3 regions of the Parabacteroides sp. AF39-10AC genome follow, and region 3 is predicted to be linked to each of the others. Evidence: riboswitches for the same ligand, from Rfam matches in the RefSeq annotation. Region 3 holds a riboswitch; each other region holds the start of a gene.
What was found. Region 3 has a riboswitch for cobalamin ahead of DW033_RS18480 (TonB-dependent siderophore receptor). Riboswitches for the same ligand answer to the same signal wherever they lie in the genome.
Positions count from the first base shown of each region.

Region 1: another riboswitch for cobalamin. It lies ahead of DW033_RS09230 (Ig-like domain-containing protein); the one in region 3 lies ahead of DW033_RS18480 (TonB-dependent siderophore receptor).
Region 2: another riboswitch for cobalamin. It lies ahead of DW033_RS09210 (Ig-like domain-containing protein); the one in region 3 lies ahead of DW033_RS18480 (TonB-dependent siderophore receptor).

Region 1 covers NZ_QTLP01000008.1:36,777-48,137, forward strand. Annotated here, with positions in the region: gene DW033_RS09225 (DUF5074 domain-containing protein) at 1-1,968, opposite strand, end outside; gene DW033_RS09230 (Ig-like domain-containing protein) at 1,986-3,653, opposite strand; cobalamin riboswitch at 3,860-4,064, opposite strand; gene fldA (flavodoxin FldA) at 4,235-4,744, shown strand; gene DW033_RS09240 (PepSY domain-containing protein) at 4,859-5,962, opposite strand; gene DW033_RS09245 (alpha/beta hydrolase) at 5,959-6,789, opposite strand; gene DW033_RS09250 (DUF4374 domain-containing protein) at 6,799-8,214, opposite strand; gene DW033_RS09255 (TonB-dependent receptor) at 8,278-10,659, opposite strand; gene DW033_RS09260 (sugar phosphate isomerase/epimerase) at 10,947-11,361, shown strand, end outside.
Region 2 covers NZ_QTLP01000008.1:24,601-35,961, reverse strand. Annotated here, with positions in the region: gene DW033_RS09225 (DUF5074 domain-containing protein) at 1-1,306, shown strand, start outside; gene DW033_RS09220 (PHP domain-containing protein) at 1,455-2,498, shown strand; cobalamin riboswitch at 2,837-3,041, shown strand; gene DW033_RS09210 (Ig-like domain-containing protein) at 3,241-4,908, shown strand; gene DW033_RS09205 (DUF5074 domain-containing protein) at 4,923-9,827, shown strand; gene DW033_RS09200 (Ig-like domain-containing protein) at 9,860-11,143, shown strand.
Region 3 covers NZ_QTLP01000024.1:9,381-20,741, forward strand. Annotated here, with positions in the region: gene DW033_RS18475 (putative transporter) at 1-1,340, shown strand, start outside; cobalamin riboswitch at 1,450-1,655, shown strand; gene DW033_RS18480 (TonB-dependent siderophore receptor) at 1,693-3,696, shown strand; gene DW033_RS18485 (DUF5074 domain-containing protein) at 3,717-5,081, shown strand; gene DW033_RS18490 (ABC transporter substrate-binding protein) at 5,081-6,199, shown strand; gene DW033_RS18495 (FAD-binding and (Fe-S)-binding domain-containing protein) at 6,263-9,034, shown strand; gene DW033_RS18500 (NAD(P)/FAD-dependent oxidoreductase) at 9,135-10,511, opposite strand; gene DW033_RS18505 (transcriptional regulator) at 10,714-11,361, opposite strand, start outside.

The DNA.
Region 1 (11,361 bases), on a different contig from region 3:
TTGAATATTGGCTAGAACCTTGATAACACAGCTATCCATCTTGGATGAATCTGCGCTCATAACCTTAATAACTGCTAGTCCATCCGCAAAAGCCGTAACCAATCCCTTATTATTCACATGAGCGACCTTTGTGTTCGAGGAGTTCCAAAGCAATTCAGGTAGAACCGCTCCTTCAGGATGTAATTTAACTTTTAACTGGAGTGTACCATCACGCTGTACACGGGTCGTATCACTCTCAACATCTAAAGTCAAACTTTGGACTGAAAGAGAAACATTTACAAGACAAGTGTCCTTCTCATTACCTGCTGACACGATAATTTTGGCAGTACCTTGAGCAACAGCGGTTATCTCTCCATTCGCCACACTCGCCACATTGCTGTTCGAAGAAGTCCATACGGCAGAAACACCTTCGGGAACAGTCACCTTTAATGTGGATTTTTCACCCACATTCAGAGATAACTCATGCTTATCTAAATAAACTGCTTTTCCTTTCACCGTCACTTTCAAATCCTTTGTGACAATCTTTCCATTCGAATCGAAATTAACGGAGACGGTAGCTTCTCCTGTTTGATCCGGCTTCAATGTTAGAGTCAGATTATCACCTAAGATAGATGCAGATAACAGACTCTCATTCGATACTGATTTAACGGATTTATAGATAGCTTCAGCTATATTGTCTTTATCCGTAGCCATATCTTTTAAAGATACAGTTATAGGCGCATCATTAATACCAGCCTCTATCGAAGTAAAATCTTTAACAACCGGAGCCTCATTATCAGGGAAGATATGCATGGCAGGGAACCAATAGCTGGGTTCTAGCGGATAACACCCTAATTGACGGCCAGTTTTAGCATCTACAACATATTGCCAATAGTTTATAGAGCCAAAATTCTCAAAAGCGGAAATATACAATTTGTCATCTGGACTTACACGTAAACCGGCACCCACATACAATACGCGTCCCTTCTCCGGAATGGTATAAAATGGTTTATCCATAGAAGAAGGATTACCGATCTCATAACGATAAATCTCATTACCACTGCTAAAACCACCTCCCTTTGTCCAATAAATAGCATTTTCTTGCGTACTTGCACAAAGAACACCCGCAGTCCAAGCATACCATGAATCCGGTATAGTCAAGCCATCGGGTAATGATAGATAAGTTTCTTCCAAAGTCTCCGGATCAATACATAACAGGCGTGATCCAGCACCTACCCAAACACTGCCATCCTTACTTTGTGTCAAAGTACTGAAACTTCCTTCTATCAATTTGATAATCTCATGTTTTAGAGGATCTATCACCAAAACGCCTTTACTTTGCTGAACCGCAAACACATATGTTTTTGTCCGGACCATCATTCCTACTTGACCATTATAAAGTCCCCCGGAATTTGAGGCACCTTTCAATTGATCTCCAACCGTCAAATTCTTTATATCAAACAAAAAAATACCGTTTGAAGCGCCAATATAGCCAACAGAGTCATTCACGCCTAAAAAAGCACGTCCATCGCCTCCGCCTATATCCGTAAATTGAGCTTTCACTTTCATTGTCTTGGCATCCACTACATTCAAGCGACCTCCTTCAATACTGGCTCCACCATCCTTTGGCTGTTTAGAAGTAATAAACATATTATCTCCAAAAATAGTACCAAACTGAGATGTACAACCTAATTCTTTACCAGGGTTTGCTGTCTGGAAAATCTTATAAGCGAAATCACCAGAAGAAGTCATAAAATTAATAGTACTGTTGTTATGACCAAACCAGTCCTCGTTCAAAATAAAGACTCCCTGTGTATAATCTACGTTTTCACTTGAACGTAGTAGCGTGACTCGGCTTTGCGAAGCCGGAAGTTCAGGTAATTGCAGTTTCTGCTTCTCTATCGGATTCAGCCCCCGCGAACCGGTTTGCCCCACAGCCGAAAAGGCCGATAGTAAGCAAACCATACTTAAGTAAAGTGTTCTTTTCATGTAAATGAATTTAATTATTAATTAATACGGAATTTAAAGACCTTCCGGTCTCCATCCTTTTCTCCTGTCAACAGATAATTCCCGGAGGGAAGCGATATAGGATAAAGTTCGTGGGGAACTCGAGCTATAAAGGTTCTCAATATTTTTCCTTCCATTGTCATTAAATAAAAATGATATCCATCCAAATGCTCCAAAGACAATGTCCCATTTTGATAAATTACCCGACTACCACTTGCGGATAAATATTCATTACTTACTGGATTCGATATTTTTTCTACTGTATAGGTATCTATTATATCCAATCCATTCAGCACCTGTATCTCTATCGTATAAACACCGTCTATGTCTAAATTTTTCAATGGAACCAAAATTTTCCCAGAAGAGCCTTGTAAGCTCACCGCTCTTAATTCTGTGATTATATTACCTTCGGCATCGATTACATAAGTAGCGATTCTTTTATGACCACTATCCTCATTTCTATAAACACGAACTTCATAAGAGGTGGCTTCCTCTACTTTCGGAAAAGTTAAAACAGCATCAAGACCATTGAAATCTATTTCCGGAATAACAACTTCCGTTATCGTTACCTCGCAAACAGCGGTATATCCGCCATCTACCGATTGGGCTGTTATTTTCACCACACCGGGCTTGACACCTGTTACGACCCCATCTTCTACGGTTGCTATGCCTGTATCGGAACTACTCCAAGTAACCTGCTTATTATCAGCGTTTACAGGAGAGATACCAGCTACAAGGGTTGCGTTTGCTCCTGCTTGTAAACGCAAAGAAGACTTATTGAGAGAAATGGATGTTACGTGTATCACTGGGATCTCGGGTTCATCCCCTCCACCTCCAGAAGGTATTGTCGCAGCGACAAAGACATCCCCGGGCTGAGTTCCTTCTGATGTATTCATATTCCCATTCCAACTCCACACATCCCAACAACCATCCGTTAATACACGGCTTGTCGCACCTAAACCAGAATAACTAAAATTCGAGGTTTGACTACTTCTCACAAAATAACTCCAATAACCATAATACCAACCGGCTTGCCAATGAATGCCATTGCTACAACTCCAATAGTCATAGTCATAAGATGGATATCCATATCTTTCCGCATTTATCGGGTGATAAATAACTCCTGTTTGAACCCCTTGCCGAATGGCGGCCGCAACATCCTCTGCCGGATGCTCAGGGTGAGAAGTTTGTCCCAACAGCGGATTTGTGATAGGAGGTTCAAATTTAAACGCATTTTTAGGCTCAGACTTCGCTCCCTCTAGATCATAAGAAATATTAAGTATACTCTCACCATACCCGATTCCATCGATCGTATATCCCATCCAGCCGGTGTATTGGGTGAGCAATACCAATCGCGGATCTGCTTGAGCAATCGCCACGATCATATCATGTCCGGTAGCCTCGCCATCCCAGCGATATCCCCAAACCATGGCATCCGGGCGATTCCCATCATGCCATTCAATCACTAAAGCGGCTTTATTGCTACCATTACCAACCCAATATTGGATGTCATCGAAAGTAAAACTGGCATCAGCTCTTAATTGAGACTCCTGCTTTGTTGAGATATTCCTTGCGAAAGGATGCGGTTGACCTTGAACCAATACCTGCGCATAGGCTCCCACTACGTAAAAAGCCATTACAAAGAAAAAAGATAAAAACTTTCTCATAAGCATAATATTAATGTAAAACTCCAAAAAACAAATACACTGAATGATATAAAAGGACATGGCTTTAACAGGCTAACACAAAATAAATCGTCCATAGTTCCCCACGAACTACGGCATAACTTACCCTATCCAAATTACCTCTTTAGAGCAATGTTCTTTGTATTCCATATTTGAATCATACGCTAAACCCCGGTAGCGTAAAATCGCGGCGGTTATCCGGCATTGGCAGGTCTTCTGACTTACTCCACTTTAGAACTTCCTTCCCGTTCCTTCCGGAAACAGTGGCAATGAGTTGATGTCTAAAGCTTTTTTGGAGCTTACAGCAGCGGGACTGTCCAGGTTTCTCACCTGATTCCCTTTTAATCGCCGTACCCTGAATAAAGTAGGCGAACCAATACGTTGGCAAATTTATAAAAAACAATTCAAATTATCGACAAATTCACAAAATGCTTTCTTCCCCCAACCATCACTGATCATTCATGGGTATTCGCGACCCTCAAAATACATATTTGTAGGTATTGCCGAGACTAATAAGATATCGGATATTTGCTTTCGTTATCAAACTATAAAAACAAATAGAAATGAAGACTATAGGAATATTCTACGGCTCGTCTACAGGAACGACGGAAGGGATCGCGAAACGTATCGCGGAGAAGCTGGGTGTGGAAGACAAAGATATTCATGACGTATCTAACGCTTCTCCCGCTGATGTGGCGCCTTATGAAATCTTGTTATTAGGCTGTTCCACTTGGGGCGCCGGAGATTTGCAAGATGATTGGGATAGTTATCTAGGGAAACTGAAAAAGCTGGACTTAAGTGAGAAAACCGTCGCATTATTCGGTTGCGGAGACTCAGCCTCTTTTAGCGACACTTTCTGTGACGCCATCGGCACGATCTATTCCGACCTGCGAAATACAGGTTGCAAATTCATTGGCGCTGTAGATGCTTCGGGATATTCATTTGACAGTTCCACCGCCTGCATAAACGGTATGTTCGTCGGACTTCCTCTGGATGAAATGAACGAGGACGATCAAACGGAAGGGCGGATCGACCAGTGGTTGGCATCTATAAGGAAAGAAGGAATTGAATAGACGCACACTTTTACATACATAACTGTTTAACCTTAATATTGCAACGTTTGCGTATTCAACTAGATTGGTTTAGATTTATGAAGAGGTATGTGGCTCAAACATACCTCTTTCTTTTCATCTCAGTTTCCTGAATTGTTTCTTTATCCAAAAATAATAGCCGGTTATCGCGAAGATCGTCCCCAACAAGGAAACTAAGCAAGTCAATATACGGGTAGTCATTCCCCCCCACGAGCCGACGTGTACGGAATAAATCCATCCTCTTATCTTCCCCGATTTCGGGAGATCTTTATATAATTGGACTTCCGTAATCTCACCCGTTGCAGGATCAAAGGAGTAACGGTCGCTTCCTCTTGTATTTCCATAACGGGCCGTAGAAACCGTAGCGGAGCCATCTTGGATCGTGATTGAGTTAAAGTCCGGATAATGGCTTTTCAATGCCGATAACACCTCAGCCCATTGTGTGTAATCCGTCTTTTTCTTCGCAGGTTTCCTCGCGCCGGAAGAAGCTGGAGCATGATGCGCTTGAGGCGGGTTTGCACTAATACCGAAGACACTATAAAAGGCATTTCGATACCAGCCAAACGACCATGTTAATCCGGTTAACGCTAAGATAAGCAGGAGCGATGCCGCATAGAATCCCCCGGAGACATGTAAATCATAGAAGAAACGGAACCAACCAGCCTTGGTCTTTACTTTCAACCGGTTTCTCAATACTTTTTTATTACGGGGATACCAGATAACAATTCCACTCATAATAATAATCGCCAAGACCAAAGTCGCATAGCCAACTATTGATTTTCCCCAAGAAAAACTTCCATCCCGTTTATACTCATCAAGTAACCAACGATGAAGACGCATCATTTTCAGGAAAAAACCTTGTCCGTCATCCATCCCGGTCACCTCCCCGGTGTAGGGATCAATAAAACCCGCGGCCTTTTTCCCCGGTAATACCAGTTGATAAGTTCGTCTCGGGTCAGACGATACCCGAATACCGTTTATTCGAACCGAATCGGGTAATTGTTGGCGCGCCGATTCTATCAAGGCGGCAGGCGAGAGAGGTTCCCCTTTTACTTCCTTTACAAAATAACGGGAAGGGTAGCCTAATTCTAATATCTCTGTCTCAAAGACGAGAATCGCCCCGGTCAGGCAGACAATCGCAATAATAATGCCAAAAGGTATCGATAGCCATAAATGTACTTTCGCAAAGAATTTTCTCATTTTCCGAATAATTGTTTAATCCCGTCATATATACCCGGAACCGCTACCGTTCCATGGTTCTCGTCGGGAAATGATTTACTAAAGAAACGCAGGTTCTCCGCTTGCGGTAAAAGCTCCGAAAGAAGATAACTCACTTTGTCAAGATGAATGTCCACCCGGTCCGTCCTTTTTTTAGACGCGACACCGATATACAGGCTTTTCCCTTTAAAATCCCGGCCTGCAACCAAAGCCTCCGCCTCCCGGACCAACCGCCCCTGATCCCACCACAAACTAGGGTCGACCGCTAGATAGGTATCAAATAATTCCGTATGACGAAGAAACGTATTCAAGGTGAAAAGCCCCGCATACGAATGACCGATAAGCATATTCCAGCCGTTCGTGCGATAGGCACTATCGATAGCAGGGCGAAGTTCTTCCGTAAGAAACTTACTGAAAGCCTCACTTCCCCCTCCTTGCGGAATCGCATCTATGGAGATTTTACCATCCCGTCCGGCGGCTGAAGCGGTAGGCGTAAAATCACGTGTCCGATCCGTATTTAATACCCCGACAATAATACAGGGAGGTAGATATTTACCTCTACCGGATGCCAACGTTTTCCTTATGCCTACCAGCGAATGAAAGAAAGAATCTCCATCTAGCAGGTAAACAACCGGATAGCGTTGTTTCGTATCCATATTATAATGCTCCGGCAGGTGTATCCAATAACTCCGGTCTTCTTGCAATACGGTAGAGTACAAAACCAGTTCCTTTCCTATACAAATATCCTCCTGGCTCCGCAGGGTTAGCGGGAGCAGGAGGAATATTAAAAGAATGTGAGTCCGACTCATACTTGCTTATTACTCTTGAGCGGCAGTCAATTTACCTACACCACTGATTTGCTCTGCCTCAACGGTAAGACCTTTTGTTGCGGTAGCTGTCTTCGGATCGATACGATACACGGCAGGTTGACTTCCATCGGTAGTCGTAACCGCCATATAAGCGATACCATCCTCCGAGAACGGAGTATTGCCAAATCCGGAAATAACATCCGTGGAAGGCAGCCCCTTCACGTAAGTAAGACTCTTATCCTCTCCTTTATAAATAGCCAACTCTTTCGCGGCGAATCCGGATTCAGTCAACGGACGATCATACATCAACAACAAGAAATAATCTTCCGTGATATGCCAACAACGCAAGAATGCCTTACCACCCGTCTGTGCCTCCAAATTACAATAATAATCAGGATCAAACCCCTCCGCGTTAGCCTTAATACGAACTACACCGGCCGGCAAAGTCGTTTTCTGTACCTCCGCGGTCATCGTCTTGGCATAGCTGGGCGAGAACACATACACATCGCCGTTGTCTGCCGTCCAAATGGTCTGGTAGTATTGAGAACGGTTACGTCCGCAAGCATAACTGATCTTATCCGTCTTTATCAGTTTCGGGTTCTCGAATTTCTCGTTCGCATAAATAGCGACCCAAGCCTCGTTCGGATATTGCGTCCATTGCAATTCCCCTTTTTCGTAAGCGCCACTACCGCTTCCTCCGGATTCAGTCTTTACCAGCTCCGGGTATTTAACATATTTACCTCCCTCCGCTTTCACGCCGTACTTACTCAATCCCATCGGGATAGCCGCGGAATAGATCCGGCCGTTCGCTTGGAGAATACCCGCTAACGTAACAAACTCGCCATTTCCCAAATAATTCTCCGACAAGATCGTATTCGTGTTTGTCGTAAACGTCTCTTTGGCCACATCCAGATAAGAGAGCAAGAAACCTTTAGGCAGATAACCATTCTCGTCCGCATATTCCTCACCCAGATCACCGGTAGAAGATGTAATGATATAGTCACCGTAGATACCATAAGAAGTAAACCGCTTGATCTCGTAAGTATTATCACGCTCCTTAACCTTGCCTTCCGTATTCAGTACGTATGAAGAAGTAACACCGGCATTTCCTTGATTGTAAACCAAACGATACAAATATTTATCCTTATAGAAGATCCATTGCGTACCGCTTTCCGTAGTGAGTCCGTTGTTTTTAGCGGAGATAGAGCCATCACCCAGCGTATCGGCTGTCAACAAGTAATTCGCGTCACCGACAGAAGCGGCAACTACATAGCTCGAAACCGCCTCCGAGGTCGATCCTCCGCCATTTCCATTCCCGTTGCCTCCGTTATCCGGGTTTACAGGATCGTCGTCACTACAAGAAGTAAATACCCCCCCAACCAATAACGCGGCGGCAAGACCTGTCATTAAATAATTCTTCTTCATGTTGTTTTAATCTATTATGTTTTGAATTAATTATTGATAAATAAAAGATAGTCACACTTTAAATTAATTACCGAAATAAACCCTCACCTTACCATAGAAAGCCCTGCCAGCCTTCTGCAAGCTGAAGTTATCGTATAATTTCTCGTTCGTGAGATTCCTGCACTCGAAAGAGATATTGTAACGCCCGTTCTGTATACCATAAGAGAGTGTCAGGTTATGCGAGAATTGAGTTGGTACCACAAATTCGGATTCACTGCCTACTGCCTCCGAATACAGCGGGAAACTATGCATATATAAATTATCGTAAGTGACACTTAGCGTATTGCCTTTCTTCCACAAATTACGCCAGTAGAAGGTCACATCCGAGTTGGCAAACTGATAAGGAAGATTCGGCATACGTGCGCCATATGTCAAGCTCTCTTGGTTCGTCCCGCTGGTAACCGTCTTCACGTTATCCCTTACATTCATCTGCGTAAAGTTTCCTCCTACGCTTACCCAGTTAGCGAAACCGTAGCGAACCGAGATATTGTAACCCTTGGTCTCTACACGACCATGATTCACATAGGTAGCGCCATATTTACCGCCGCTCAAATCCGATATATTCCGTTGGATATAATCTTTCGTATTTCGGTAGATCAATCCGCCTTCCACATATACGGAATGCTTACCGAATGTCTCGTTGTAGCTTAAATTCAGATTCACGTTATCGCTGTTCTCCGGTCTCAAGGAAATATCGCCGGTCTCAAGGTCCTCATCGCCAAACATCTCCTCATTGGTCGGCAGGCGATAGGCTTTCTCATAGGACAATTTCGCTTGCAAGCTTTTCAAGATAAAGTAAGTTCCCGCGGCCCCATATCCCATCGCGCTTACCGAATTGGTCGTACGTATATAGTCATCTTGAGCCGAGGAAGTAGCGACAGGCCCCGCGATAAACTGGTTGTAATATTTACCGAACACAGACAAGTTCCAATGTTCCGTCGGCATCAAGCGATACGAAAGACCGCTGATATTTTTACGGGTTTCCTTCGGGATAGCGTTCGCTTCCGAGTCCTCGTTCAAAAGAGACTGATTCGAACGCCGGAACGCGTTGATCACGTGATTGAACGTGAACGTATGCGCCTTACCGATACGGTAGTTAGCTGTTAAGGTTCCGTTCCAGTTATTATTATCCGACCGGGTGTTCTGATAAGATTGCTCACCGGGCATCCGGAGCGGACGCATCTCGCCACGCCAATTATATTCATAGGAAGAGGTATCTACATTGTTCGTCATGTTCTTATTATAATTCGCCGTCAATACCACATCCAAGCCCCTAACGAAGAAATCACGCTTGCGATAGTCCAACGACGGCATGATCGAGTATCCCTTCCGATATTTGCCGCCAAACACCACTTCTTGGCGTACGCCCGTCTGTATATCTTTATACATATGTGAATAGGTAAACCCAAACATCAAACGATCCGCCCATTTCTTATCCACGAAACCTATTTTCCCGATAACAGCCTCGTTATGATACGTATCATGAAAACGCTTCACATGCTCGATCTTTTTCTTATTGATCGCTCCGGTCGTAAAGTCCTTCACCGGAGTATCCACATAGTAATTATTATCCGAATAATTATGGAAAACGTTGATCTCATACGTGAGTCCGCTCCGGAAAGTTTGTCCGAAGTTCACATAAGATTTATGCGTATTGAAAGACCCGTATGAATAAGAAGCATCCAAAAACCATTTGTTCCGGTTCTTCTTGGTGATGATATTGATAACACCTCCGATAGCGTCTGTTCCGAAACCCACCGGTACCACACCCTTATAGACCTCTATACGCTCGGCATAATTCACCGGAATGTTATTCAGTCCGAAAGAACTGCCGACACCTTCTTGCGGAACCCCATCGATAAAGATCTTGATATGCTTGCCGGTAAATCCATCCATCATCAGTTGCATATCCGAGCCGACACCGCCGGACTCCCGGATCTTCATTCCGGGCGCTTGAGCCAAGGCTTCACTCAAGTTCTGGGTTGAATTTTGCAAGGCTTTCGTATCGAGGGCCACGGCATTGAACGCAGAACGCTTGAGCCGGGTCACGCCATTAGAAACGACAACCACCTCATCCAACTCCGTAGCTTGAGGGCTGATTACCACATTCATCTTCGTCCGTTCCCCACGCATCAGTTTCACGGGTTTCTCTACCGTCTTATATCCGATAGCCGATACTACTAATGTATATTCTCCCGCGGGAGCTTGAAGATGATAGATACCTTCCTCATTCGTAGTCCCGCCGTAATTCGTACCTTTTAGATAAACGGTAGCGAAATCCACGGTTGTTTTTTCCGTGGACAGGACTTTACCCGATATCATTGTTTTATGTTGAGAAAAAGCCGAGATGGAAATAAGCAACAGTAAAAAGGAGAGGAAAAGCCCTCTGATTTTCTTCATCATCATTTAATCAATTATGTTATTTAAAACGTTGCAAAGTTACGATCAGAGACTACAGCCCCACAATACCTAAGAATGGGTAAAATCACATTAAAAATCCACGGAGGTATACCAAACAATCCCCTTATTCAGGTAATTGGATGTATGGAGTAAGTTCGTAAAATTGAGTTATGTCAAATTTTAAATCTATTTAAACCCAATCGCAAGTTTTTGAGAGACATTTTCTTAATAAACTTCAAAAAGGTTAACTATATTTGCGAGAAACAGATGTTTAATTTTAATTCTTTATCACCATGACAGACAGAAGAACATTTTTGAGAAACATTTCATTACTTACTTTAGGGGGCATAGCCAGCCAAAAAGTAATGGCTTCAAATCCCACCAGATCCATACCCGCCACGGATGCGATATCCTCGGCAACCGCCGGGAAAAAGATGGGATTGCAAACCTATTCGCTCGGACAGGAGTTACTGCAAGATATGCCTAACGGATTGAACCGATTGGCAAAAGCGGGATATACCGATCTGGAGATTTTCGGATATAGGGAAGACACTGGTAAATTCGGTGATTATAATCCTAAAAATACGACATTCATCGCCTCCAAGGATTATAAGAAAATGGTGGATGATGCCGGTTTGAGAATCAGTAGCTCACACCTGACCCCTTCTCTTCGTGAGTACACGAAAGAGAATATGCCCAAATTCGACG
Region 2 (11,361 bases), on a different contig from region 3:
TCGCTTAGAATGGATTTATGCGCCTGATGACGCATCTCAGACAATGCCCGATATAACGGCCGCTGATGAAGATATATTATATATTTATTATGATGGACGTATTCGTGGAGAAAAGGCGGGCTCTACTTGGGTCTATGCGAATATGGAAAATGGCAAGTTTGTCGATTCTTGTTTAGTCCATGTCGTATGTGATATAGATACTGTAACGTTGAATAAGAATCAAGCTACGATAGAACTAGGTCGTACGATAACGTTAACTCCGACAGTTAAAGTAAAACCAACCGTAGAGAATCCGGAAGAAGTGGATCAAACAGTTTATTGGAAAAGTGATAATAAGGAGATCGCTACCGTTGTGGACGGTGTAGTGATCGCTATTTCAGGAGGTTCTACTCGCATTTGGGTATATACGAATTACGGAGATATTCCTGCCTATTGTGATGTCACGGTAGTTCCGGTTACGGAGGCTCCTTCCTCTTCAGTTACAGGGGTTTCTTTAAATGCTTCTTCTTTGTCTTTAGATAAGGGCGAGACGGCTGTTTTAGCTGCGATTGTCACTCCTTCAAATGCGGAAAATAAATCCGTGTCATGGAGTAGCTCGGATATTACTGTTGCTTCTGTAGCCGACGATGGTACGGTTACCGCCGGAATTGCCGGTGTCGTTACGATAACCGTAACAACGGATGACGGTGGTTATACGGCCACTTGCGAGGTTACGGTAACCGACCCAGACTTGGATAAACCTGTGGTTGAGGCCGCTGATTCCACGGCTACGCTGACCTTCCCGAAAGTGCCAGAGGCTACCTTCTATGAGGTCTCCGTATACAAATATGTGAATGAGGTTCCCGTATTGTTTGGTGTTTACACGATGGATGCGGACGGGAATATCCTCACCAGCTTGCGAAGCGATCTGCGTTTAGGTACTCCGGATAAGATCGCTATATCCTTGCGGGATTTGGATGAAGATTCTGATTATATCGTGAAAATTACGGCTGTTAAAGAGAAAGACGGAAAGAAAGAGGTGGTAGGCACATTCTATAGTGAACCGTTCTCTACCTCTTCCGGGACGGTCAGCAATGAGACGATAGGTGCGGGTGAGGCCCGTATCTATTATTACGCCGGCTATCTGCATTTGAATAATCTGGAAGGCTATCGTTGCTATATCGTAGGATTCAACGGTACGGTATTGGATGCTTTTGAGGTGACCGATTTGAATGAGAGCCGTTTGATGAGTTTTTCCAAAGGATCTTATATCATCACTGCCATCAATGGCAATGATCGGATAACGAGGAAGTTCGTAATCAAGTAATATCGAAACAAGGTGAAGGAGAGTCAAAAGGCTCTCCTTCCTATCGTTATAACAATGTGATATGAATGACATTTTAAATTAATTAGCTTATGAGAAAATTTTGTTGTTTATTTCTATCTTAGTACCCCGTTATTGAGCAATTTTAAGCATGAAAAGATTCATAGTTCCCGCATTGCCGGACGAAACCTCTGAGGAAGAGGATGTTTACGAGCTAACGCATATCGATCACTTGTTTATAAGAGACCGGATCGAGATTCCGGGATTCAGTAATTACGAGACGTTAAAATGTGACTTTCATACCCATACGGTATTCTCCGACGGCTTGGTATGGCCCGATGCCCGGATATATGAGGCTTGGCAGGAGGGATTGGATGCGATAGCGATTACTGACCATATCGAGCACCGGATCAACAAGGTTATTTTGAAAGGAGATTTAAACGAATCTTACAAAATCGCTAAAAAAGCCGCTGACGACATGGACTTTATCGTGATTCCCGGAGCGGAAATAACACGTTCCAAGCCCTTGGGACACCTAAACGCCTTGTTTGTACAAGATGTCAATCTTATGGAGAAAGAAAATCCTGTGGAATCTATTGCCGAGGCAAAAAGGCAAGGGGCATTTATTGTGTGGAATCATCCCGGCTGGCCGAATCATAAGGCCACTTTATATCCCATACATGAAAAACTGATTCAAGAGAACATGATCGATGGTATAGAAGTCATGTCTTACAAGGACTTTTACCCGATTGCATTAGAATGGTGTTCCGGTTTTAAGAAAGCGTTTATGGCAAGTAGCGACGCTCATTGTGTTCTTTCCGGGATATACAGGAAAGGACTACGTCCCCTGACGCTGGTATTCTCGGAAGAAAGAAGTGAGAAAGGGATACGGGAGGCATTGTTCGCCGGTCGTACGGCCGCGTTATTCGATGGGAAAATCGCGGGAGAAGAAAAATACTTGGCCCCATTGGTCAAGGCCTGTATCCGGGTTAAGCGAATGAGGAATACGTGTTTGGAGGTAACCAATATATCTGATATTCCTTTCATTATATATTGCGAAAACAATTTATACCTGCTCCCGGAAAGAAAAACGATTATAATGATGAATCCTAAGGAAAATAGTTGGATAATGAAAAACTGTTTTATCGGCAGGAATAAGAACCTATCGATTTATTTCGATGATTTTTCGGTATGAGTCAATTTTCATCCAGCTCAGAGACCGGGCCCTAATGCGGCATATTACGTCTCTACAACTAGATATAAATTTCTCGGAAGGGCTAAACTTTTCGATCCGTAATTTCTCTAGTGCTTCCGACAATCCTCTGGCGGTAGCACGCTCATCGATCTCCCCTGTTTTCATCCGAACTGATCATGTGGGTATCTATATTAAATCGGATTACTATTGATAGTAACCGCATTTTTTATGGATAGTAGTCGGTATTTCCCTCGTCCTTATTTTTTAATTTATACAATATGCAGTATAGTCAAAAAAAAGCATTTAATAATATTGTGTATATTTTGAATTGTTTTTTATAAATTTGCTGCCGTATTGGTTCGCCTACTTTATTCAGGGTACGGCGATTAAAAGGGAATCAGGTGAGAAACCTGGACAGTCCCGCTGCTGTAAGCTCCAAAAAAGCTTTAGACATCAACTCATTGCCACTGTTTCCGGAAGGAACGGGAAGGAAGTTCTAAAGTGGAGTAAGTCAGAAGACCTGCCAATGCCGGATAACCGCCGCGATTTTACGCTACCGGGGTTTAGCGTAGGATTCAAAAAGGGGAAATATACGAAGTGAATATTGCTTTACATGAAGGATTGATCGGGTGAATCGTGACTTAGTACCTCCCGGACTATGGAAATATTCATGATTATTTGATCTTTCTTTTATATTCCCTCTTGATCGTTTTTTGGAGTTTTACATTTAATATAAAAGCTTATGAGAAAAATTCTATCTCTTTTCTTTGTAATGGCTTTGTGTGTAGTAGGTCTTTCGGCGCAAGGATTGGTTCAAGGGCAACCACATCCCTCGGCTCCGAATGTGCTGGCGAAAACAAAGTCCCAGTTAAGGGCTGACGCCAGCTTTTCTTTTGACGACATCCAGTTTTGGGTAGGAAGCGGCAGCAAGAGAGCCGCTTTAGTGATCGAATGGCATGATGGGAATCGACCGGATGCTATGGTTTGGGGATATCGCTGGGATGGCGAGGCTACCGGACACGATATGATCGTGGCGATAGCGAAGGCCGATCAGAAACTTCTTTTATTAACCCAATATACGGGTTGGATGGGTTATACGATCGATGGTATTGGATATGGGGATAATCTGGACGTCCGATATGATTTGGATGTGGCCAAGAATGAACCGAATAATGCTTTCAAATTTGAACCTCCCATTACGAATCCTTTGTTGGGGCAGACTGGTTTTCCTGAAAATCCGGCGGGGGACGTAGCGGCGGCTATTCGACAAGGCGTACAAACCGGGGTTATCTATCACCCGATAAATGCGGAAAGATATGGATATCCATCTTATGACTATGACCATTGGAGTTGTAGCAATGGCATTCATTGGCAAGCCGGTTGGTATTATGGTTATTGGAGTTATTTTGTGAGAAGTAGTCAAACCTCGAATTTTAGTTATTCAGGTTTAGGTGCTACAAGCCGTGTATTGACGGATGGTTGTTGGGATGCGTGGAGTTGGAATGGAAATATGAATACATCAGAAGGAACTCAGCCCGGAGATGTCTTTGTCGCAGCGACAATACCCTCTGGAGGTGGAGGGGATGAACCCGAGATCCCGGTGATACACGTAACATCCATTTCTCTCAATAAGTCTTCTTTGCGTTTACAAGCAGGAGCAAATGCAATCCTTGCAGCTAGTATCTCTCCTGTAAACGCTGATAATAAGCAGGTTACTTGGAGTAGTTCCGATACAGGTATAGCAACGGTAGAAGATGGGGTCGTAACAGGTGCCAAGCCCGGTGTGGTGAAAATAACAGCCCGATCGGTAGATGGCGGATATACCGCTGTTTGCGAGGTGACGGTAACGGAGACGGTTACTCCTGAGATCGATTTTGAAGGGACCGGGGCGGTTATCTCATTCCCTAAAGTGGAGGAAGCCACCTCCTATGAGGTTCGTGTCTACAGATATGAGAATGGAAGTTATAAAAAGATAGGCACTTACGTAGCGGATGCGGAAGGCAATATCATTACTGAACTACTGACGAAAGGCTTACGGGCTACTTCCGGCACTATATCCGTCCCACTGAAGAACCTAGGGAGGGATGACGCTTATCGGATAGAGATCCAAGTCATGAATGGCTTGGACGTGATCGATACCTATATGGTAGAAAAATCTTCTGATCCGGTGAGCAATGAGACTATGGCTCCCGTTATCCCAAAGGTTTCCTATCAGAATGGAGCGTTGCGCTTTGAGCATTTAGCCGGATATCAAATCTATTTAATGCAGATAAACGGGAAAATGTTGGAACGTTTTGTGATTCAAGTTCGGGAGGAACTTCATCCAATATCTCTTCCATCCGGGAATTATCTACTGATAGGCGAAAAGGATGGCGATAAAAAGACATTTAAAATTCATATTACTCAATAATTAAATTTATTAACATGAGACGAACACTTTACTTAAGTATGGTCTGTTTGCTATCGGCTCTGTTGGTAGTAGGCCAAACCGGTTCGCGGGATCTGAATCCGATAGAGAAACAGAAATTGCAATTACCTGAATTACCCGGTTCGCAGGCACGAGCCTCGATGCTTCGATCCAATGAAAGCGTGGATTACACGAAAGGTACCTTTATCGTAAACGAAGATTGGTACGGGCACCAAAACAGTTCGGTGAACTTCCTGTCGGATGATGGGACTTGGACATATAACGCGTTCCAAAGAGAGAATCCGGGACATGAATTGGGATGTACGAGCCAGTTCGGTACGATTTATGGGGATTTGTTGTATATCGTGTCCAAGCAATCAAAAGATGGTGCGGCATCTGTAGAGGGAAGTCGCTTAGCGGTAATTGACGCGAAAACGATGCAAGTGAAGAAGGAATTTCAGACGATCAACAGCGCAGGAGCTGATGGACGTTCTTTTTTAGGAGTGGATCTGACGAAAGGTTATATCGGAACGAGTAATGGTATTTATGTTTTTCATACAGGATACGATGAAAAGACCGGAAAATATGATGAAAACCAGATGTCTATCGAGGCCAGCGCAATCGGAGGAACGACGGGAATTTCTTCCAGCGATTTGTATCATTCACAGATTGGAACCATGATCCGTGTTGGAAAATATGTATTTGCGGTACATCAAACGAAAGGATTGTTGGTGATCGATCCGAAAGAAGATAAAGTTATCAATATGATATTGAAGCCCGAGGAGGATAGTAATCATGGCTTGGGCTCTATCGTGCTTTCTAAAGATGGTAATTTATGGGCTAGCGTGACATTCGAGTTAACTGGTACCGGAGCGACAATGCCTTATATGTGGAAAGTGAATCCATATACGTTAACAACGCAAAAGGTAGATATACCAACAACGGATGGTATTGAGGAGATTCCCAACTCTTGGTATGCATGGACCGCCGATGGTTTCTGTGCCAGTACGAAAGAGAATAAGATCTATTGGAAAGGACAAGGCTCCGGTAGTTGGTTCACGGGATATAAGATTTTCTGTTATGACATAGATAAGGATTCTTTTTATCAAGTATTCGACTTTACAAAGCTAGATAAAGGAGATTGGCGTCTTTATGGTACGGGATTCCGTATTGATCCGGTGGATGATAATATGTATTGTTTCCTTTATCATGAATTCTTAAACCCGGAACATGAATTAGCGGTAATTAAAACAGACGGAAGAGGGGATACGAACGGAACAATGGTAGGTCGCTATCCTTATGAGAAAGTGAATTATTGGTTCCCTGCTTTGCCTGTGTTCCCGGATAACATGGCTCCGACAATCACAGACGGTTTACCTAGCGAAATTACGTTTTCCGCTGAAAATACGAAGTATAGTAAATCAATGGATGAGATTATAGAAGATGGTGATAATATGATTTCAGCGGTTGTTACTACGATTGTGAATCCGAATCCGGAACTAATTAGTGCGGAGGTGATAAATAACACGTTGACTATTGCTCCGATCGTGGAGAGTATCCAAGAAGTGAAAGAAATTCAACTTAATTTTGAGTTTAACTCAAATGGTAAGATCGTAAATAAACAAGTTGTCGTAAAGTTGACAACTTCAACAGTAGCTCCTTTTGAGTTTAATGAAAAAGAGGTGACACTGGAAGGAAAAGAAAAAACTTTAACATTGGCTGTTACAGGATTAGCGGAAGAGACAATAGAATGGAGTAGTTCTCATCCTGAAATTGTGAGGGTTTCGGAAGATGGTACTGTCATTGGTGTCACTTATGGTACTGCGATAATTACAGCGAAGAGTAAGATACGCCCGACACTTTCTGCGAAATGTTCTGTTACTGTCAAGCGTCCAGCAATGACATTAAAGGAATCTTCTGTAGAATTATATGTTGGAGAAACAAAAGAAAGAGTGCTGACTCCTGTAGATAATAGAATAGAATTAGGAGAAAAGATAGAGTGGACTTCATCCGATGAAAATATCGTAACGGTGGAAGGAACGGCATATTATGCGAATGTTACTGCTCATTCTGCTGGTGTCGCTGAAATTATTGCGACAATTAAATCGGAAATAACCGGAGAAACTTTGTCTGTAACTAAACGTAAGGTAACGGTAGAAACATTTATACCTGTCGAAAAAATAGAATTGCGATTCGCATCTTCAGGAGAGTTGCTGCCAGAAGATGTCATAACGATGAACCTGAATGACAAGCTACAGCTTTCCGCTATTGTTAGGCCGGACAATGCCAGTTCGAAGGATTTGAAATGGTCTTCTAGTGATGAAACTGTTTTTTCTGTTAGTAATGCAGGAGTGATACAAGCAAAGGGTAGTGGTGAAGTGACTATTACTGTTTCAGCTGCGGGCAGTGATGCTTTAGCTTCGTGTCAACTTTCTTGTTCGTTTGAGTATGAAGGTGCGGCCTTTAAAAATAAGACTGTAAAATATAATTATAATGATGGTGCCGGAGAGTGGTTTTTGGAAATTCCTGTTGTTTTTAAACCAGCTAAGCCTGATTATATTGATATTATAGATGCTAGAGTTGAAGGAGATTTAGCGGATCGTTGGGGATTTGACAGTTTTGACGGTGAGAATTTAGTTTTGAACTGTTATGATGATACTCAAGGGACAGGAACACTTATAGCGACAGTCCAGGACTCGCAGACAGGGGAAACGAGTGAAATCTCTTGTCTTCTGTGTAGTGCAAATGATTTAACTAAGTTCGAATTGGAAAAAAGTTCATTGTTTATGAAAACCGATGAAACTTTTCAGTTAAAACCTCAAATAGAGTGGGGAGACGTAGAACCTGTAAAAGTCTTATATGTTTCATCGGATGAAACGATAGCTTCTGTTGATGATGGAGGATTGGTTACGGCCCATAAAGAAGGGAAAGCAAATATTGAAGTATATCTTGAAAATGGTTTGGCTTCTACAGAATGTCAGATAACTGTTGCAAAAGTTGCTGCTGCCAGATTAACAATTCTTGTACCAGATAGAATTGTGAAAGTGGGACAAAATGAAAGGTTTCAGTTCACCGCAAAAGTTTATCCTGATGATGTTAGTTTCTCTTCGGTAAAATGGAGTGGTTCTACTTATATTGATGAAAATGGTTTATTTCAATGTCGCAATATGTCTAAGCATACAATCATAGCAACATCGGAAGATGGTCAAGCGTCTGACACGTGTATGGTTTATGTACAAGGAGAAATACCTCTAGAATCCTTTAGTGTAGAACCTAAAGATATATTATGGGATATAAATGATGGACAGGTTTATGATTTGCGCTCTAAATTTAAATTTAATTATTATCCAATGAATTCGTCTTGCGCTTCTAGTACAATGCTTCCTGAAGTGGTTATCGAAGATGAGGATATTATTACTTATGTAAAACCGGATCCCTCAGGATTGAACGGAGGTTATAAACCATCAAAGGTTGGGACAACAGGAGTTGTGTTTGAGGCGATAGATGGCGGTTTTAAAGATTCTGTTCAAATCCATGTGACTGATAAGAGCTTAGGGGTTTGGGGTGTGACTTTAGAGTCTTCTCAAAGAGTAGCGGCTATTGGTGAGCATTTCACTTTATCTTATGAAGTACAAACTGATCCAACAAAGCCGGATGTGGAAAAAAGTGTGACATGGACTAGCAGTGATGAAAATGTTGCGACAGTTAATTCTAAAACAGGAGAGATCCAAGCATTAGCTGACGGTGAAACGGCAATTCGAGTGAAGACTGATACTGGTGGGTTTGTTGCGACGTGCACATTGTCAGTGGGAAAGGGTATTATAAAAGTGACAGGTGTTTCTTTAAATCAAGATCGGCTGGAGTTGCTAATAGGGCGTTCTGCTCAATTAATAGCGACAGTTCTTCCGGAAAATGCTAAAACAAAAACTGTAAACTGGTCAAGTGATAATCGATTGGTTGCGGAAGTCGATGAAGATGGCAATGTTTCCGCATATGAGGAAGGAACTGCTACGATCACGGTAACAACCCTTGATGGAGGCTATACAGCTACTTGTAAAGTGATTGTTTCTGCGGAACTGGAAAAACCGGGGGCAAATGTTACGGGTGTTAGCCTAAATGCGTCTTCTTTGTCTTTGAATAAAGGTGAGGAGGCTGTATTAGCAGCGGTGGTATCTCCATCCAATGCGATTAATAAATCAGTAACTTGGAGTTCTTCGGATGCCACGGTAGCCACAGTAACTAACGACGGTACGGTTAAGGCCGGTATCGCCGGTGTAGCTACAATTACGGTGACAACAGATGAAGGTGGTTATACCGCTACTTGTGAAGTAACGGTAATAGATCCGAATTTGGAAAATCCCGTGGTTGAAGTAAAAGATTCCACGGCTATATTAACATTTCCGAAAGTTCCGGAGGCTACTTTCTACGAGGTGTTTATTTATAAGTACGTAAATGGGATACCTGTATTATTTGGTGTTTACACGGTTGATGCAGAGGGTAATATCCTTACTGGCTTGATGAGTGAGCTTCGTTCTGGGGAACAAGAAAAGATCAAGGTCTCTATTCCTGAATTAGATGGAAGTTCAGAATATATCGTAAAAGTTACAGCTATCAAGGAAGGTGATGGTAGGCAAGAGATATTAGGAACATTCTATAGTGAGCCATTCTCCACATCCGGTCCGGTGGGTAATGAGGCTATCGGTGTTGGTGAAGCGATGATTTATTACTATGAAGGTCGATTGCATTTGAATAATCTGGAAGGTTATTCTTGCTATATTGTAAATATGAATGGCGCTATATTGGATCTTTTTAAGATATCGGGAATTAACGAGTCTCATCCAATCCAATATTCAAGAGGTGCTTATATTATAGTAGTGGTAAAAGATAATGATCGGATGAGCAAGACGATCGTTGTTAAATAAATAATGTATTAACAAATTAAACATTGATGAGCATGAAAAAGCTTTATCTTTTTCTCGCATTAATCTTAATGGCGGGAAGTATCAGCGCACAGCGTATGGTACAAGGTGTGTTACGTTCGGATTTACCGGCGGAAAAACAGAAAGCGGCTTTGATGTCCGCAAGGAGTAACCGTACTTTTTCTTTTGACAGTATTGATTTCTGGGTAGGTGATGGTGAAAACCGTGCGGCTATAGTTTTGACTTGGCATGACACTGATAAAACCGTACCCGATAATATGGTATGGGGATATCGATGGTCTGCTGATGTAGATACCATTTCTGGATTGAGCCTATTTGAGTCTGTGATGAAAGCTGATCCCCGTTTGGTTGGATTGGTTCAATATACAGGTTCAATGGGTTATACGATTAATGGCATTGGATACTGTGAACCAAGAGCGACTTCAATGCAAATATCTTTTCAGTTAGACAGCGCTAAAGCTCATGTTAGTTATACTTATCCAGATAATGCGGCAACACTTGCAAGAACTGCTATAAACCAAGGAAAATCATCAGGTGTTATTTATCATCCATTTGGTTCAAATGGAACAAGTTATCCTGCTTATGATTATGACTATTGGGTGGCTACGGCTACGGCAACTAACCACTGGTTCGCTGGTTGGTATTCCGGTTATTGGAGTTATTTCGTTCGTGATTCCTATACTCAAGATTTCTCTTATTCCGGATACGGGGCATCAAGCCGAAAAGTCCAGAATGGTACTTGGGATGCTTGGAGCTGGAATAGTTTTATGGGAACGACATCGGGAACAGAACCGGGTGATAATTTAGTAGCGGCAACTCCTATCATTTGGCTTAATAAGAAAGCTATTTCTTTGAGTGGAAGTGGAACCTATCAATTAGTTGCGTCTGTACAATCTGCTTATGCTTCTTTAACGGGTGCGGTATGGTCTTCTAAGAATACTGCTGTTGCGACAGTTGATCAAACGGGTAAAGTTACGGCTGTAGCTCCGGGTACAACTGAAATCAAATTAATTACAGCTAATGGTAAATATAACACGTACTGTAAAGTAACCGTAACCGGTACAGCCACGAAATCAGCGGCCGCAACCGCAAACATCTCTTATTCCGACAATTCCTTGCATGTAAAAGATCTAGCCGGTTATACCGGTTACATCACGAACACCGCAGGTTCTGTAGTATCTACTTATGTGATCACCTCTTCTGATGACGTGAAAACAGTAAACTTGAATAAAGGTGTTTATGGCTTTACAGCGGTAAAAGGTACAGAGAAAGTCTCTGTTAAGTTTGTCGTGAAGTAAATCATCTCTTGATTTCGCTAGAGCGCTCTCTCTTACTTATGAGAGTACTCTAGCGTTACAGATTCCGTGAAAGATGTATGATCTTACGGCGATAAGATTATACATCTTACAACGGTAAGATCATACATCTTATAATGGTAAGATCATATATCTTTTATCGAACTACAAGCTAGCTTTTGGATTAATTTGCGTTCCTTGCGACGATCCCGGAGTATATC
Region 3 (11,361 bases):
TTATACATTATATTACAGGCATTCCTATACCGACAATGGTAGGTATCTTATCCGGAGCAGTGACGAATACACCGGGATTGGGCGCTGCTCAACAGGCTTATTCAGATATGACGGGGATCTCGGATGAAACGATCGCTTTAGGATATGCGGTTGCCTATCCGTTAGGTGTGATCGGCATTATCTTGTCGATGATTTTTATCCGTTATGTTTTCCGTATCTCTTTTGCGAAGGAGACGGAACAATTGGAAGAAGAGACGGATACGGAATCGGGAGGAGAGGCTGTACCTATCTCTTTGGTGGTGAAGAATCCGGCGATTTTTGGTCGTAGCGTAAGTGAGCTATCTAAATTGTTGGAACACCGTGAATTTGTTATTTCCCGTATTTTACGTAACGATACGAATCGGATAGAGATCGTGGCGGGGAACACGGTATTGAATGGGGATGATAAGATTTTTGTTATTACCGCAGAGCATGACGTGGAGGCGATAAAGACTTTTATCGGTCAAGAAATACAGATGGATCGTAAGCAATGGATTCCGGCGGAAAGCCAGTTTATCAGCCGGCGTATTTTGGTTACCCGGTCTGAAATCAACGGTAAGCAATTAGGGGCTTTGCAGTTACGCCGTTTACATGGAATTAACGTGACTCGGATCAATCGTGCGGGGCTGGAGTTGGTAGCTACTCCTAATCTGGTCTTGCAAATAGGCGACCGGGTGACAGTGGTCGGTAGTGAATTGGCGGTGGAGAAAGTTGCCGAGACGCTGGGTAATTCAATGAAACGCTTGAATGAACCTAATTTGGTGACTATTTTTGTTGGTATAGTTTTGGGTATTATCGTGGGAAGTCTTCCTATTAGTTTTCCGGGTATTCCTCAACCGGTGAAATTAGGATTAGCGGGAGGTCCGTTGATCGTTGCGATATTGATAAGCCGGTTCGGTTATCGTTATAAATTGGTTACTTATACCACGCAAAGTTCTAATTTACTATTGAGGGAATTAGGAATCACGTTGTTTCTCGCCTGCGTGGGATTGAGTGCGGGTGAAGGTTTTGTCGATACGATAGTCAATAAGGGTGGTGTAGCTTGGATCGGTTATGGTTTTATAATAACGTTATTGCCTCTACTGATTATCGGTTGTGTGGGAAGGTATTTTTATAAACTGAATTATTTTACGTTGATGGGATTGATTGCGGGAAGTACGACCGATCCTCCTGCGTTAGCCTATTCCAATATGGCGGCAGGAAATGATGCGCCGGCGGTTGGATATGCGACGGTTTATCCATTGACCATGTTTTTGCGTGTGTTGACCGCACAGTTAATGATATTATTCTTTTATACATAGAATAAATATTTTGTTGTTAGTAATGTTTAGAAAAGTGTAAACTCCCTAGCCTTCCGCCGAAGTGATTCGCCGGGGGGCTTTTTTGTTGCTAATCAAAAAGTAAACATGTATCTTTGCGGCCAATCAAGGTGTAGATGTTATCGATTCCGATAATAATCAGTAAAAGGGAATCCGGTGCGAGTCCGGAGCTGTACCCGTAGCTGTAAGTCCTTGGAGCCCCGGCAAATCTTGTTGCCACTGCCTATCGGATAGGCGGGAAGGTAGCCGACAGAGGGTGGACGAGCCAGAAAACCTGCCATGATTTTGTTATGCGACGTTTCGGGTGAAGACGTTGGTAAATCTAAATGTTGCTATGCGAGATTTATATCTTATAAGATGCCTATGCGTTTTTAGCGCATGGTTATTCTCTTTGGGTGTCGCTTACGGTCAACAGATCGATACGACGGCCTATCACGAGCTTTCCGGGGTGGAAGTGGTGGAGAAGGTACGTCCGTCGGTCACCCGTGAAGGTACGCCTTTGCAAATTATGGACCGGGCGGGAATCGATCGCTTGGGAGTACAAGACCTATCCGAGGCCGTGAAACGCTTCTCGGGAGTTACGGTACAGGATTATGGGGGGATCGGAGGATTGAAAACGGTCTCGGTACGTAGCTTGGGGGCGAAGCATACCGCCGTCAGTTACGATGGGGTGACGATTACGGACGCGCAAAGCGGGCAAGTCGATATCAGCCGTTTCTCGTTGGATAATGTGGAGATGGTTTCCTTGTCAATCGGGCAGTCGGATGACATTTTCCAAACGGCAAGGGTGTATGCTTCGGCAGGCGCCTTGAATATACAAACCGGAAAGCCCACGTTTAAAGACAAATCGTTTCATACTTATCTTAAGGTTAAGGGAGGTTCCTTCGGGCTTTTTAATCCTGTGCTGCATTATGATCAAAAATTAGGAAAGCGTTGGAGCGCATCCTTACATGGTGATTTCGTGCGTGCGGATGGACAATATCCCTATACATTAATTAATGGGGAATTGGAAACGAGAGAGAAGCGAAGAAATAGCGATATCCATTCTTTCCATTTGGAAGGTAATCTATTCGGCGATTTTGGAAGGGGAGGCGAACTTTCCTTTAAGGCGTACTATTTTGATTCGGAGCGGGGGCTTCCCGGTTCTGTTAATTTATATAACAAGAACACTTCTGAACGATTATGGGATAATAACTTTTTCGTGCAATCGGGGTATAAGAATGTTCTTAATGAGAAATTTACGCTACGGGCCATGGCTAAGTATAATTATGCTTTTACTCGTTATTTAGATATAAATGATAAATATGCTGCGGGCGAACAAGTCGATTTGAATACACAGAATGAGTATTATGGCTCTGTAGGTTTGCTGTATACTCCTATAAAGTATGTATCGGCGACGTTGACTACGGATTTAACTCGCTCTATGCTGGACAATAATTTTGTGAACGGCCCTAATCCAAAGCGAATGGCCTCTCAATCAGTACTAGCGGTGCAATATAAGAACAGTCGATTCACGGCTACCGCTAGTTTATTGGGAACATATATCACTGATAAAGTGGAGCAAGGGGAAAAACCGGATGATAAGAGGCGTTTATCCCCGGCTGTAAGTTTGTCTTGGCGGCCATTCTCGGAAAGTACTTTGCGGATACGTGCCTCTTACAAAGATATATTCCGGGTTCCTACATTTACGGACTTGTATTACCTCCGTATGGGAAATACAAATTTGAAACCGGAAGAAACTTCCCAATATAATGTAGGGGTAACATGGAGTTCTTCCTGTGGGGATTGGCTGCGGCATTTCAGTATTTCGGCGGATGGATATTATAATACGGTGAAAGATAAGATCGTGGCTTTACCTACCATGTATGTTTGGAAGATGATGAATATGGGCGAAGTGGATATTAAAGGGGTAGATGTAAATTTATCTACACAATTCCGATTGCCCTTACGAATGAGCTTGCTTTTGGCTTCCACTTATTCTTTTCAATACGCGGTTGATGTGACAGATCCGGAAGCTAAGAATTATAAGGATCAGATTCCTTATACACCTCGTCATTCTGGCACGGTTTCCGTAACCTTGGAAAATCCATGGGTAAATGTCTCTTATATACTGACTGCGGTTGGTGATCGTTATGCATTGCCGCAAAATATAGATCGGAACAGGATTGATTCTTATATAGAACAGAGTATTTCTATAAATCGAGATTTTCGTTTTCGATATTTCGGTTTGCGTTTGCAAGGTGAATTGTTAAATCTTGCGAACGTGAATTATGATGTTATTCAGTATTATCCCATGCCGGGCCGTTCTTGGCGTTTAAGTATTTGTTTATCCTATTAGTAAACTATAAAAGTAAAGTAATGAAAAAGAAGAATTTAGTTTGTGTCTCTGCCTTGTGTGCATTGATGTCTTTCTCGTTTGTCAGCTGTGATGATGACAATGAGCCTTCACTGAACATACCAAATGTATCTGTAACTAATGTCAGTTTTACGGATGAGAATCCGGAAGCTTTAAAAGTTAGCGGAACCTTAAATTGGACAGCTCCGTCTTCTGTTGACAATGTAACAAAGTACGTGATTTATGGTTCCTCTGATGGAACCGCTAAAGATATGAAAATTGCGGAGGTAGAAGTTGGAACACATTCATATGCTATTACGGATGTCGTAAATATAGGCTATTTATTAGTTATAGCCGCAAATGCGGAAGGTGAGTCTTCTGTTTATGCTTCCGTAAGAGTTATTGATTTTGTGAAGGATAGTTCTTTCATGGCTTTATATTTCTTGAATTCGGGCAATATGGGAAATAACAACTCTTCTTTATATATGTACGACATAGAAAAGGATGAGGTTGTCCCCGATTATTTCTTGGCTCAAAATGGCAGGGGGCTGGGAGATACGGCACAGGATATGATCGTGTATGGCGATAAGATGTATATCGCGGTATATGGAGAGTCTACGATAGAAGTGACAGATCTGAAGGCAAAATCCATTAAGCAAGTCAAGACAGAGGGGCAGCCCCGTTATATGGTATCAGAGGGTGGAAAAGTCTATATTAGCTATTATAATGGATATGTCGCTCGTTTGGATACCGCATCCTTGGAGGTTGAGGCGAAAGTAAAGGTCGGACGGAATCCGGAACAATTGGCGGTATCTTCTAATAAATTGTTTGTCTCAAACTCCGGAGGTATGGATTACAGTACCGAGGTTGGGTATGATAAAACGGTATCAGTGGTTGATCTGTCTACTTTTACAGAGATAAAGAAGTTGGATGTAGTATTGAATCCCACACGGATACAGGCGGATGAGCAAGGAAATGTATATGTGGTTTCTATGGGTAACTATGCGGATATACCCAATACGGTACAAAAGATAAATACGGAGACTTATGAGGTTACTTCCCTTACGAATTGTCCAAACGCAACGGAGATGGCCTATGAGGATGGCAAGCTATTTCTGTTCTATGCGCAATGGGGAATGTCTAGCCCTGCATTTTTAACATTTGATACAAAGAGCCAATCTGCGGGAACGAGCTTTATTACAGATGGAACCTCAATACAATCCCCTTATTCAATCAGTGCCGTGGGTGGAAATGTCTATGTCGCAGAGTCTGATTATAAGAATAATGGCGATATCTATTGTTTCGGAGGTGACGGTAAATTGTTCAAGAAGTTTGAGGCCGGTTTAAATCCCATGAAAGTAGTCCTCGCTCAAAAAGATAATATCTAATGCGATTACTGATTCTCTTAGGGTTCGCTTTCTGGATGGTGGCATGTACGCCATCCGGAAAGCAAACTTCTTCCAAGGAAGCTCTTTCCTCTGATAGTATTCAATATGCCCAAGGTTTCACGGTTCAGCGCTTTGATACCTATATAATGGTGGAAGTTCGTGATCCGTGGGATAGCACCCGTCTGCTTCAACGCTATTTATTGGTAGACCGGACAAAGTCGGTTCCCGGCGGATTACCCAAAGGGACGATCGTGAAGGTCCCGGTAAAAGATATTGTGATTTATACTTCTGTCCATGCGGCTATTATTGATCAACTGCACGAAACCGATAAGGTTATAGGCGTTTGTGAGCCTCGTTATATGGATACTCCTGCCATACAAGAGGGTATACAGGCCGGAAGAATCGCTGATTTAGGTGAGGCTACCTCTCCGAATATAGAGAAAATGATAGAGATCGGCGCGGAACTCGTGATAGCTTCCCCATTCCAGAACAGTAGTTATGGGCCTGTCGAGAAGATAGGGATACCCATTATCGAAGGAGCCGACTATATGGAGGCATTTCCTTTGGGGCGTACGGAGTGGATTCGCTTTTATGGTTTGCTATTCGGAAAGGAAGAGATGGCCGATTCTATATTTAAAGAAACAGAGCAAGCCTATTTGTCTCTAAAGGACTTAACCGCAAATATAGATAATCGTCCTACTGTTTTGTCGGAGAAAAAGTTCGGCTCTTCGTGGTATGTACCATCCGGAGATAGTTATATGGCTCATCTTATCGAGGACGCCGGAGCTGATTATATGTTTAAGGATTTACCGGGTGCCGGAAGTACCCCCTTAGCGTTTGAGACCGTGTTTGATAAAGCGATCCATGCGGATATTTGGCTTGTTAAATATAATCAGTCTTCTGAGATGACCTATAACGATTTACGCTCCGAATATACTCCTTACGAGAATTTCGACGCTTTTAAAAAAAAACGGATTTATACCTGTAATACAGGTGCAGTTCCTTATTACGAGGAATTCCCTATACATCCGGAATATTTATTGAAAGATTTAATCTGGATTTTCCATCCGGAGCTAGTATTCGGGTATTCTCCCCGTTATTTTAGAGAAATGCCCTGATTGTCTTAAAGGTTTCATATCTTTGTTGAAATGTCGTTTCTAGACAAATAAAGGTATTAGACTATGAAGATAAAAAAGGTATATGCTGATGCTTTAACTACATTAGCGAAGGGAACAGATGCCGGGATTTACAGGTTGAATCCCAAACGAGTTGAAATCGTGAGTCGTGAGCAAGATGTAAAACGTGTTCTTGCTGAATGTGAGAAGACTGGTAAATCTGTAACCTTTAAAGCTGGGGGGACCTCTTTATCCGGCCAGACTATTACAGATTCTGTATTGATGGAAATCAGTCCTGACTATGGAAAGGTTAAGATTTCAGGAGATGGGAGTTTGGCTAAATTCCCTTGTGGTATAACTGGAGAAGAGGCGAACCGCTGGTTGAAACCTTATGGCCGTAAGCTAGGGCCTAGCCCTGCCTCCATCAAATCCGCACGTATCGGCGGGATCGTAGCGAATAACTCGAGTGGTTCTAGCTATGGTATTATCCATAACTCCTATAATACGGTCCGGGATATGGAGATTATCTTTGCGGATGGAGCCTTTTTGGATACTTCTTCGTTAGCGAGTCGCAGGGATTTCATGCAAACGCATATAGGCTTATTGGAGAAGTTGATGAATTTCCGTTTGGAGATCTTGTTGAATCCGGACATGGAAGACCGGATTCTATCTAAATATGAGTTGAAGAATACATGCGGTTATGGAATGAACTCTTTCTTGGATTATACCGATCCATACGATATACTCATGCATTTAATGGTTGGCTCGGAAGGAACCTTAGGGTTTATTTCTTCGGTTACTTTCGAGACAGTCCCCGATGAGGCTTTAAAAGCTTCCGCCTTGATTTATTTCCCCTCTTTGATGGAGGCGTGCAGAGCCATAGCCCCGTTACGCCAATGCAAAGTGTCCGCCGCCGAGTTGATGGATAGAAACGCCTTACATGCGGTAGAGGATGAACCGGGGATGCCGGAGATATTACATTCTTTACCCGAGGATGCGGTAGCGTTGCTGATCGACACGTCTTCTAATTCGGAAGAAGAACTTCAAATCCAATTCCGGGATATAGAGGAGCGGCTAGCAGATATACAGACCTTATATCCGGTATCATTTACGACCGATCCGAAGCTTTACGCTACTTATTGGCGGGTACGAAACGGTTTATTTACTTCCGCTGCGGGAAGACGGCCACGGGGTACGGTATCTATTATTGAAGATATCGCTTTCCGGGAAGAGGTTTTAGGAGAGGCTTTGGAACAAGTGCGTGGGGTCTTGTCGGATTATGGATACGGAAATGCGGTGATGTGGGGACATTTATTGGATGGAAACGTTCATTTCACGATTTTTCCGGATATAAACGCACAGGAAGGTATCGATCATTACGCTTCTTTTATGCGTAGCCTTGTAGATGTGGTACTTTACTACGACGGTAGCTTGAAAGCGGAGCATGGCACGGGACGAAATATGGCTCCATTTGTTAAAGATGAATGGGGTGAGGAGATTTATGAGTTGATGTGGAAGATCAAAAGGCTCTTTGACCCGGAAAATATATTAAATCCGGGTGTCCTTTTAAATCGGGACCCGGATGTGTTTATAAAGAACTTAAAGCAAATACCGTTGGCGAATGAGCTGATCGATAAATGCATCGAGTGTGGTTTTTGTGAGATACAATGTCCGTCAAGGCATGTGACATTGACACCCCGGCAACGTATCGTGATCTATAGGGAATTATCGGCTTTGGCGGAACAGGGGGAAACAAACTCTAAGCGATATAAAGAACTCAAGAAAGCCTTTAACTATAAAGGTAACGCTACCTGCGCTACCGATGGCCTATGTGCTACGGCATGTCCGGTTGGCATTAATACCGGTTTATTGATCAAAGAGTTACGGTGGAAAGAGAATGGTGTCTTGGCGAATGCTATCGCTTCGGGCATCGCCGGGAATATGGGAACCGTAACGGGTATGCTTCGTCCTTTGCTTAAGCTGCCCCATGTGCTTTCAAAGCTGGTGGGGTATAACGCATTCGAGAGATTTGCCTCTTTCTTGTTTAGGGCTTCCGCTCATAAATTCCCGCTTTGGACTCGGCATACACCTTCTGGCGCGTCAAAGTTCAAGGAACTGACGGGTGTAGAGAATGGGATGGAAATGGTTTATTTCCCGTCTTGTATTACCCGTACGATGGGAGCTTCAGCTGATTATGAAGATGTGGATTTTGTAAGTGTAACGGAACAAATAATCGCTTTATTGACAAGAGCGGACTTTACGATTCGTTATCCTGAGAATCTAAGTAAGCTTTGTTGCGGCATGGCTTTTAGCAGTAAAGGGTTCCGGAAGCAAGCGGCGCAGAAGGCGGAGGAATTGAATGAGGCTCTTTTGCGGGCGAGCGATAACGGTCGCTTGCCTATTTTGTGTGACATGAGCCCTTGCTTGCTGCATATGAGGGAAACCTTGGATAAACGTTTACGATTATATGAACCTGTGGAGTTTATCTATGACTTTATGCGTGATCGTCTGAACTTTACTAAGTTGCCGGTTACGGTAGCGGTACACTCTACTTGTAGTACAACGAAGATGGGAGTACAAGACAAGCTGGTGGAACTGGCGGGCTTATGCGCGAACCGGGTGGTCTCTCCCGCTCAAGTTACTTGTTGCGGTTGGGCGGGCGATCGTGGTTTCTTCTATCCGGAACTAAACGCTTCCGGTCTTCATTACTTGAAACCGAATTTGCATGGGGCGACGGAAGGATATAGCAATAGCCGTACGTGCGAGATCGGTTTGACGATGAATAGTGGGATATCCTATAAATCGATCGTCTATTTAGTGGAAAAGGCTACTCGTTAAAAATCAAAAACCCCGGTTTCGTACAACTGAAACCCGGGGCTTTGTAGTTTGGCATTCGAAATTATAGGGAGTTTTATTTCATAGATTTTTTTTATTCATATTATGCGTAACCGTTAAGCATTCCGTTGAAATACATCGGTTTTAAAATATATACCTTTAAGATCCAAGCAAGCCATTGCTCTTTTGATGTATCGATCATCGAGAATGGGAATGAAATGTCTGGTTTCTTTTCGTAGTCAAACTCACAAAGCAACACATGACCGTAATCCGTGACGATCGGGCAAGCGGCATAACCGTTGTATTTCTCGGTCGGCTCTTTGCCTTCCATGAGCGCGATCAGGTTCTTGGCGGCGATAGGTACTTGCTTACGGATAGCGGCAGATGTTTTACTGGTCGGGATACCGGCTACATCACCCAGAGAAACGATGTTCTGGTATTTCTTATGTACCAAGGTCTCTTTATCGACCATTACCCATGCGTCCGCGGCCAATTTACCTTCTGTCCAACCTAATCCGGCATCACGAACGAAATCAGGAGCGGACATAGGCGGGGTGAAGTGTAAGAAATCGTAATCCTCTACGAACGGCGTTACGATCTTTTCTTCGCCTTTTGTCTCTATCTTCTCAAAATGTACTTGCTTCGCGGATGTGTCTACACCTTTTACACGTACATTCAAGTTAATAGGTATGTTACGTTCATTATATATTTCTAGCAAGCGAGGTGTGAAATACGGGATATCGTATAGTTCCTTCGATGCGGTAAAATAATTCAATTGCAGTTTGTCGCGTGTCCCTTGTTTCCTTGCGTAATGCTCGGATAATAAACAGATCTTTTTGGGGGCGCCGCCACATTTATGTTTTGTATAGGTATCGGTATAAATACCTTTGCCTCCTTTTTTCGCGAATTCTTGAAGAGCTTTCCATGTCTTTTGGGCTCCTTCGAAATCGTAAATAGAGTTTGCGTTTCCTTGTCCCAAGGTATCGTGGGTAATACCCTCTACTTTTTCCCAGTTACATTGTAATCCCGGGGTCAGTACTAAAAAGTCGTATGGAATCTTTCCGTTACTTTTGGTCGTTACTTGATTCCATACGGGATCAACCGCGGCGACCGAGTCCTTTATCCATTTTATACCGCTAGGCATACAATCCTCTTGCTTCTTCCAAACATCTTCCGGTTGGTACACACCTGAGGCGATCAGAGTGAATCCCGGTTGATAAAACTGACGATCGCTGGGGTCAATCAGGGTGATATCCGGTTCATCAAGCCAATGTTTTAATCGGGCAGCCATACTGATACCAGCGGCTCCTCCACCGATAATAACGATTTTACCTTTTGCGCTGCTTGAAAAAGCGTTTGCTTTTCCGGTATTAACTCCCGCGATCAGTCCTGTCGCCGCTAATAACTTAAAGAAATGTCGTCTGTCGACACCTTTCTTTTCTAGCGCATCTAATTGTTTCTCCAGTTCGTGTTTCATCATGTCGAAAGAATTTAAGATTTTATTCGCCGGCAAAGGAAACATAATAAATTACGGTAGCCATGAAAATGACTACTACACGACTTGCGCAAATGATTTTTTTATTGGATAAGACTACTACAAGACTTTCTCAATCTCTTTCTATGTGCGTTTAATATGCTGTTATGTAGAATATTATATATTAAGCATATTCTAGAAAATATTTTTAGTAGTTCATTAAGAAATCGACAAGATTCGTATCCCCATCAAGGGCTAATCGCTTTCTTAAGCGGTATCTTCTTAGCTCGATAGCTCGTACGGATACATTCATTAACGACGCGATTTCCTTCGTGGAAAGGTTCATGCGGAGTAAACAACAAATGCGCAAATCGCCTGCCGTTATATCTGCGTATTGCTGGCGTAAACGATCCATGAAATTCTGGTGGGCGCTATTAAAATAGGTCTCGAACTGCACCCAATCCGCTTGATCGTTCAAGGTAGATTCGATCAAGGAACGTAAACGGGTATATAACTTATTGGGATATCGGTCACCCAATGTCTCTTTCTGTTTATCCAGTTCTTCCAACAAAGCTTGGATTGCCTCGTTTCTTTTTACCAAAGCTGTTGTCTGGAGAGTAAGCTCATTGTTTTTGTTTTGCAACTCCGTTTCCAGCATCTCGCTTTTCATTTGTTGAAGCCTTTGCTGTTCGGCTTGTCGTTCAGCCTCCAACATTTCTTGTTCTTTTTTTCGCAAGTTCCTTAAATGATACCGAAGCCCTTCTTGAATGGCGAACCATATCAAAGCGACGTAGATCAAATAGGCCCATACGGTATTATACCAAGGAGGGCGCACCGTGATTTGCATCGTGATCTC